Linked DNA regions of Thalassobaculum sp. OXR-137. The protein of the gene in region 2 interacts with the protein of the main gene of each other region in a pairwise test. Links are inferred from orthologs where the notes say so. Each region holds a gene or a part of one and is shown on either strand. Other genes may lie near its edges.

Region 1 (3,683 bases), 2.6 Mb from region 2 along the record:
TGGTCTCCACCATGCCGGCGAACATCGGCACGAAGGCGACGGTCAGCGCGCCCTCGCCGGTCAGCCGGCGGAAGAAGTTGGGGATCTGGAAGGCGACGAAGAACGCGTCAGCGATCGGCCCCGCCCCGACCACGGCGGCGATCAGCATGTCGCGCACGAACCCGGTCACCCGGCTGATCATGGTGTAGCCGCCGACGGTGGCGATGGCGCGGGCGAGGTTCATGGAGCCAGGATGTACGTGATTCGGCGCGCTAGGCCTATGGCCGGCTTGCGGCGGATTTAAGGCGGGTGGTGCGGCGGCCGGCCCTTCGACACGCTCCCTGCGGGAGCTGCTCAGGGCGAGGTATAAAAATATATTCCAATCGTCATCCCGAACTCGTTTCGGGATGACGAAAAGTGAAGGGTTGATAATGACCTCGCCCTGAGCAGGAGCCCGGCCCGGATCTGATCCGGGGCGGGCGACGTGTCGAAGGGCCGGGACGCGCGGTGTGGAAGGGCTACTTCGCTTTCCCCTCAGCCTTCACGCCCAGCGATTCCAGCAGCGCCGCACGGATCTCGTCGAGCTTGCGCGCGCTGTCGATCTTCAGGCCGAAGACGTCCTTCACATAGAACACGTCGACGAACCGCTCGCCATAGGTCGACACGGTAGCGGAATGAATCTGCACGCCAACCCGCGCCAGGGCCCGGGTCATGCGGTGGAGCACGCCGGGCTCGTCATGGGCGTTCACCTCGATCACCGTGTGGGTGACGCTGGCCTTCTGGTCGATCAGCACCCGCGGAGGCACCTTCAGTGCCCGGGTGCGGCGGGTGGTGAGCGCGCCCTTCTTCCCGAGCTGCTCCTCCAGCCGCAGGCTGCCGTCCAGGGTCCGCTCGATGGCCGACGCCAGCCGTGCCAGCCGGTCGGGGCGGTCGAACATCTGCCGCTTGTCGTCCTGGATCATGAAGGTGTCGATCGCCATGCCGTCGGCCAGGGTGACGATGCGGGCATCGACGATGTTGGCGCCGACCGAGGACATCGCGCCGGCGATCCGCGAGAACAGGCCCGGATGGTCGGCGGCATAGACCGTCACCTCGGTCACCTCGCGGTCCGGATCGAGCCGGTGCTCCACCACCAGACGGGCGTCGGAGGCCTGGGCCCGGCGCACCAGCCAGGCGTGGCGGACCAGCGTTTCGGTATCGAAACCGAGCCAGTAGGGCGCGTAGCCCAGCGCCAGATGGGCCTCGACCTCCGCCTCGGTCCAGCCGGCGAGCTGCTCGGCCACCTTGCGCTTGGCGGCGGCCACCCGCGCGCCGGTCTTGGTCGGCGAGGTGCCGCCGGTCAGCATCTCGTCGGTCGCGTAGTACAGGTCGCGCAGGAGCTGCGCCTTCCAGCCGTTCCAGACATGGGGGCCCACGCCGCGGATATCGGCCACGGTCATCACCAGCAGCAGGCGCAGCCGCTCCGGCGACTGCACGATGCGGGCGAAATCCTCCACCGTCTTGGGGTCATGGATGTCGCGCTTGAAGGCGGTGTCGGACATCAGCAGGTGCCAGCGCACCAGCCAGGCGACCGTGTCGGTCTCCTCCTCGGTCATGCCCAGGCGCGGGCAGACCCGGCGGGCGACCCGCTCGCCCAGGATCGAGTGGTTGCCGCCGCGCCCCTTGGCGATGTCGTGCAGGAACAGGGCCACGTAGAGCGCCCGGCGCGACAGGATCTTGTGCACCACATCGGTGGCGATCGGGGCCACGTCCTTCAGCTCGCCCTGCTCGATCGCATGCAGCACGCCGAGGCAGACCAGCGTGTGCTCGTCCACCGTGTAGGTGTGGTACATGTCGAACTGCATCTGGGCGACGACCCGGCCGAAATCCGGCACGAACTTGCCCAGCACCCGCGCCTCGCTCATGCGCCGCAGGATGCGCTCCGGCCCCTTCGGGCTGCTCAGGATCTCCACGAACAGCCGGTTCGCCTCCGGATCGCGCCGCAGGTCGGCGTTGATCAGCGCCTGGTTCTGGGTGATCACCCGCAGAGCATGGGGGTGGATCATCAGGTCGCGGAAATGGCTGTCGTGGAACAGCCGGATCAGGTTCACCGGATCGCGCTCGAAGGCGTCGTCATCGATCACGGTGATGCGGTCGCCCTCGACCCGGAAGTCGCCGAAGCGCTGCTCGCCGAACATCTTGGGCAGGCGGAAGCGACGGCGCCGGCGCTTGTACTCGGCCTCGATCGCCGCGCAGAAGATGCGGGTCAGGTCGCCCACATCCTTGGCGGTGAGGTAATAGTGCTTCATGAAGCGCTCGACCGCGATCGCCCCGGCCCGGTCGGTATAGCCCAGGCGCTCGGCGATAACCGGCTGCACGTCGAAGGTCAGCCGCTCCTCTGGCCGGCCGGTCAGGTAATGCAGATGGCAGCGGATGGTCCACAGCCGCTTCTGCGCCTGGGCGAAGCGGCGGGCTTCCGCCAGGTCCAGCACCCCGCGCGGCACCAGCTCGGCCACGTCGTCGATCCGGTAGACGTATTTCGAGATCCAGAACAACGTGTGCAGGTCGCGCAGCCCGCCCTTGCCGTCCTTGATATTCGGTTCGACAACGTAACGGCTGTCGCCCATGCGGCGGTGCCGGTTGTCCGATTCCTGCAGCTTCTGCTCCACGAACTCCAGCGGCGAGCCGGACGCGATATCGGCCATGAACTTCTCGCGCATCTCCTCGTAGAGCGCGTTGTCGCCCCACAGGAAGCGGGATTCCAGCATGGCCGTGCGGATGGTGATGTCGGCATGCGACTGGCGGATGCACTCGGCAACCGAGCGGGTCGAGTGGCCGACCTTCAGGCCGAGATCCCAGAGCAGGTAGAGCATGTACTCCACGATCTGCTCGCAGCGCGCGGTCTGCTTGTAGGGCAGCAGGAACAGCAGATCGATGTCGGATTGCGGCGCCAGCTCGCCGCGGCCGTAGCCGCCGACGGCGGTGACGGCGATCCGTTCGGAGGTGGTCGGGTTGGTGGCCGGAAACTCGCGCTCGGCGGCGTGGGTGGCGATGACGCCGATGATCTGGTCCATCAGCCAGGCCCGGCCGCGCACGCAGGCGGCCCCGTCATTCGTCGCCTCCAGCCGGCGGCGGATCTCGCCGGTGGCATCCGCCAGGGCGTCCTTCAGCAGGTCCAGAATGGCGCCGCGCCGGAACGCCGCGTCCTTCAGGTCGGCCGCCGCTTCCTCGATCTCGGCGGCCAGGGCCGGGACGTCGCAGATCGCCTTGCGGTTGGGGACCCGTTTGCCCAGGACGGCGAGCTCGACCGCCGGCGCGCCGCGCTCGCGGGATGGGTCCGTCCGGGTCTCGGCCTCGGCTGTAGCGGCCACGAAAGCCTCCTTTTCAGTCGCGCAGACTATACGCGCCCCTTGTCCGGCCGTCACGGATGCCTGAGGCTCCCGACACGGATCAGGCAAGGGAGCGATGCATGAACGGGACGGAGAACGGACAGGCGGATGTGGTCATTGTCGGCGGCGGGGCCGTCGGGTCCGCCACCGCCTATTTTCTGGCCGCGTCGCCGGACTTCAAGGGGCGCGTCGTGGTCGTGGAGCGCGACCCGACCTATGCGCGGGCCTCCACACCCCTCTCCGTCGGCGGCATCCGCCAGCAGTTCTCGATTCGCGAGAACGTCGAGATCGGCCTGTTCGCGCGCCGGTTCGTCGCCGAGGCGCCAGACCTGCTGG
Region 2 (3,258 bases):
CCGACAGCTCTTCCGGCGGCAGGTCGTAGAGGTTCTTGTCCATCGGGTCGCCCGGATGGATCTTGTTCTGGATGCCGTCCAGACCGGCCATCAGCATCGCGGCGAAGCCGAGATACGGGTTGCCGGCCGGATCCGGGAACCGGACCTCGACGCGCTTGCCCTTCGGGCTGTTCACGTGCGGGATACGGCAGGAGGCCGAGCGGTTACGCGACGAGTAGGCCAGCAGCACCGGAGCCTCGAAGCCCGGGATCAGGCGCTTGTAGCTGTTGGTCGTCGAGTTCGTGAAGGCGTTGATCGCACGGGCATGCTTGATGATGCCGCCGATGTAATACAGCGCCATGTCGGACAGGTCGGCATAACCCGAACCCGCGAACATCGGCTTGCCGTCCTTCCAGATCGACTGGTGCACGTGCATGCCCGAGCCGTTGTCGCCGGTGATCGGCTTCGGCATGAACGTCGCGGTCTTGCCGTAGGCGGCAGCGACCTGCTTCACCACGTACTTGTAGATCTGCATGTGGTCGGCGGTCTGCACCAGGGTGCCGAACTCCATGCCCAGCTCGTGCTGGGACGGCGCCACCTCGTGGTGGTGCTTCTCGACCTTCACGCCCATCTCGTCCATCACCGAGAGCATCTCGGAGCGGATGTCCTGGCCGCTGTCGACCGGCGGGACCGGGAAGTAGCCGCCCTTGACGCCCGGACGGTGCGCCAGGTTGCCTTCCTCGTACTCGCGCGAGGAGTTGTACGGGCCTTCCTCGTTGTCGACCGAGTACATGCCCTTGTTCATGCTGACTTCGATCTTCACGTCGTCGAAGATGAAGAACTCGGCTTCCGGACCGAAGAACGCGGTGTCGCCGATGCCCAGGCTGTCCATGTACTTGACGGCGGCCTTGGCGGTCGAGCGCGGGTCGCGCTCATACGGCTGACCGGTCGACGGCTCGACGATGTCGCAGGTGATGGCCAGAGTCGGCTGCGCAAAGAACGGATCCATGACCGCGGTGGCCAGGTCCGGCTTCAGGCCCATGTCGGACTCGTTGATCGCCTTCCAGCCGGCGATGGACGAGCCGTCGAACATGAAGCCCTCGACCAGGCTCTCCTCATCGATCGTGCGCACGTGCTGGGTGACGTGCTGGACCGCGCCGCGCGGGTCCGTGAAGCGGAGATCGACGTACTTAACGTCGTGCTCCTCGATCATCTTCATAACGTTCTTCACGTCGTCAGACATGGTTTCCTTCCTAACGTTGCCGTGGCGCCCCAGGACATGCCATGGGGGCCACACTCCCTCTCGATATGCCGGCCTGTTTGGACCGGCGCGTCGGGCCGCGAAGGCCCGTCAGATCGCGTCCGTGCCGGTCTCGCCCGTACGAATACGAACAATTTCATCGACGGTCGAGACGAAGATCTTTCCGTCCCCGATCCGTCCGGTGTGGGCCGCGCTCTGGATGGCTTCGACCGCCCGTTCGACCTGGCCGTCCTCCATCACGATCTCCACCTTCACCTTGGGCAGAAAGTCCACGACGTACTCGGCGCCGCGGTACAGCTCGGTGTGACCCTTCTGCCGTCCGAATCCTTTCGCCTCAGTCACCGTGATCCCCTGGATCCCGATCTCATGGAGCGCTTCCTTAACCTCGTCGAGTTTGAACGGTTTGATGATCGCCTCGACCTTCTTCATGGGTCCGTGCCTTCGGTGTTGCGTGCGAATGCCCCACCGGGTGGCGGGGCAACGTGGTGGTTAGCACGGTGTGTGCCAACCCTCGCACCTTGGTTAGAGCCTTGATTTCCAAGCCTTCGGCCCGGATATCGGCGGGAGCGTTCGGGATAGTGTGCCTGAATTTTCGCCATTCGCATAAAACTCAGTCAACAGTCGCCCGCACCTTGTGCAAACGCCCCCGCCCTGCCGATTGTCAGTCCGCCAGCATCTCCTTGATGCGCCGGATCGCCTCGCGGATGTTCTCGGTTGAATTGGCATAGGAGAAGCGCAGATAGCCCTCTCCGTAGGCGCCGAAACTGGTGCCGGCGATCACCGCCACACCGGCCTCCTCGAGCAGCCGGGTCTGCAGCGCCTTCGCACCCAGGCCCGTGCCCTCGATGTTCGGAAAGGCGTAGAAGGCGCCGCCCGGCTCCACACAGCGGAAGCCCGGGATCTGGTTCAGCTCACCGACGATCACCCGGCGGCGGTCGTCGAACGCCTTCACCATCTCCTTCACCGCGTCCTGCGGGCCGTCCAGGGCCGCGAGACCGGCGAACTGGGTCGGGGCGTTGACGCAGCTGTGGCAGTTCACCGCCAGCTTCTCCGCGTGTCCGAAGACCGCCTTCGGCCAGACCGAGAAGCCGAGGCGCCAGCCGGTCATGGCATAGGTCTTCGACCAGCCGTCCAGCAGGATCACCCGGTCGGCGATCTCCGGATAGGTCAGCAGGCTCACATGCTCGCGGCCGTCATACAGCATCTGGCTGTAGATCTCGTCCGACAGCAGATAGACGTTCGGCCACTTCTGCAGGCCGGCCACCAGCTTGTCGATCTCCTCCTTCGGCACCGCGCCGCCGGTCGGATTGGCCGGCGAGTTGAGGATGATCAGGCTGGTCTTGTCGGTGATCTTGGCCAGCATTTCCTCGGCGGAGAAGGCGAAGCCGTTCTCTTCCGACAGCCGGTACGGCACCGGCTTGGCGCCGGAGAACTTCACCGAGCTCTCGTAGATCGGGAAGCCGGGGTTGGGATACAGGATCTCGGTGCCGGGCTGGCCGAAGATCAGGCAGGCGAAGAACATGGTCGGCTTGCCGCCCGGCATGATCATGACCGTGTCCGGATCGACGGTGACGCCGTGGCGGGTGTTCAGGTCGCGGGCCACCGCCTGGCGGAGCTGCGGGATGCCGGCGGCCGGCGTGTAGCCGTGATGGCCGTCGCGCAGGGCCTTGATGCCGGCCTCCACGATATGCTCCGGCGTTTTGAAATCGGGCTGGCCGATGCCGAGGTTGATGATGTCCTTGCCGGAGGCGGCAAGCGCGTTGGCGCGGGCGAGCACTTCAAAGGCGGTCTCGGTGCCGAGAACGGACATCCGGTCAGCGAGCATGGCGGGCATCGGGCGGTTCCTCGAAATCGTTCGTGTCTCAGGTGCGTTCTGGCGACGCTCGGAGCGGCAGTGATACGCTGCCGGCCGGAAAACCGCCAGACAGCGAAATCCAACAGAAACACGTCTGCCATCCAGAGGAAACAGCCGCACATGATCGAAGTCGTCGAGGACATCACCACCCCCGATGGGGCGA

What was found.
Region 1: the proteins of T8K17_RS17105 (region 2) and T8K17_RS05400 interact in binary tests that used the Escherichia coli proteins (3 or more experiments, as listed by UniProt). The link is inferred for Thalassobaculum sp. OXR-137 from one-to-one orthologs.

Annotation. Positions count from the first base shown.
Region 1 is NZ_CP139715.1:1,141,616-1,145,298, reverse strand. What follows is about bases 298-3,663. They hold T8K17_RS05400 ([protein-PII] uridylyltransferase), read right to left. Parts: upstream 3,330-3,663; coding sequence 498-3,329; downstream 298-497. Other genes in these bases: T8K17_RS05395 (FAD-binding oxidoreductase), read left to right, coding at 3,428-3,663. Also shown: murein biosynthesis integral membrane protein MurJ, read right to left, coding at 1-223; more of T8K17_RS05395, read left to right, coding at 3,664-3,683.
Region 2 is NZ_CP139715.1:3,697,554-3,700,811, forward strand. The notes cover bases 1-2,941. They hold T8K17_RS17105 (P-II family nitrogen regulator), read right to left. Parts: upstream 1,670-2,941; coding sequence 1,331-1,669; downstream 1-1,330. Other genes in these bases: glnA (type I glutamate--ammonia ligase), read right to left, coding at 1-1,222; T8K17_RS17110 (pyridoxal phosphate-dependent aminotransferase), read right to left, coding at 1,902-2,941. Outside these bases: more of T8K17_RS17110, read right to left, coding at 2,942-3,074; T8K17_RS17115 (dienelactone hydrolase family protein), read left to right, coding at 3,216-3,258. UniProt on the Escherichia coli protein: P-II indirectly controls the transcription of the glutamine synthetase gene (glnA). P-II prevents NR-II-catalyzed conversion of NR-I to NR-I-phosphate, the transcriptional activator of GlnA. When P-II is uridylylated to P-II-UMP, these events are reversed.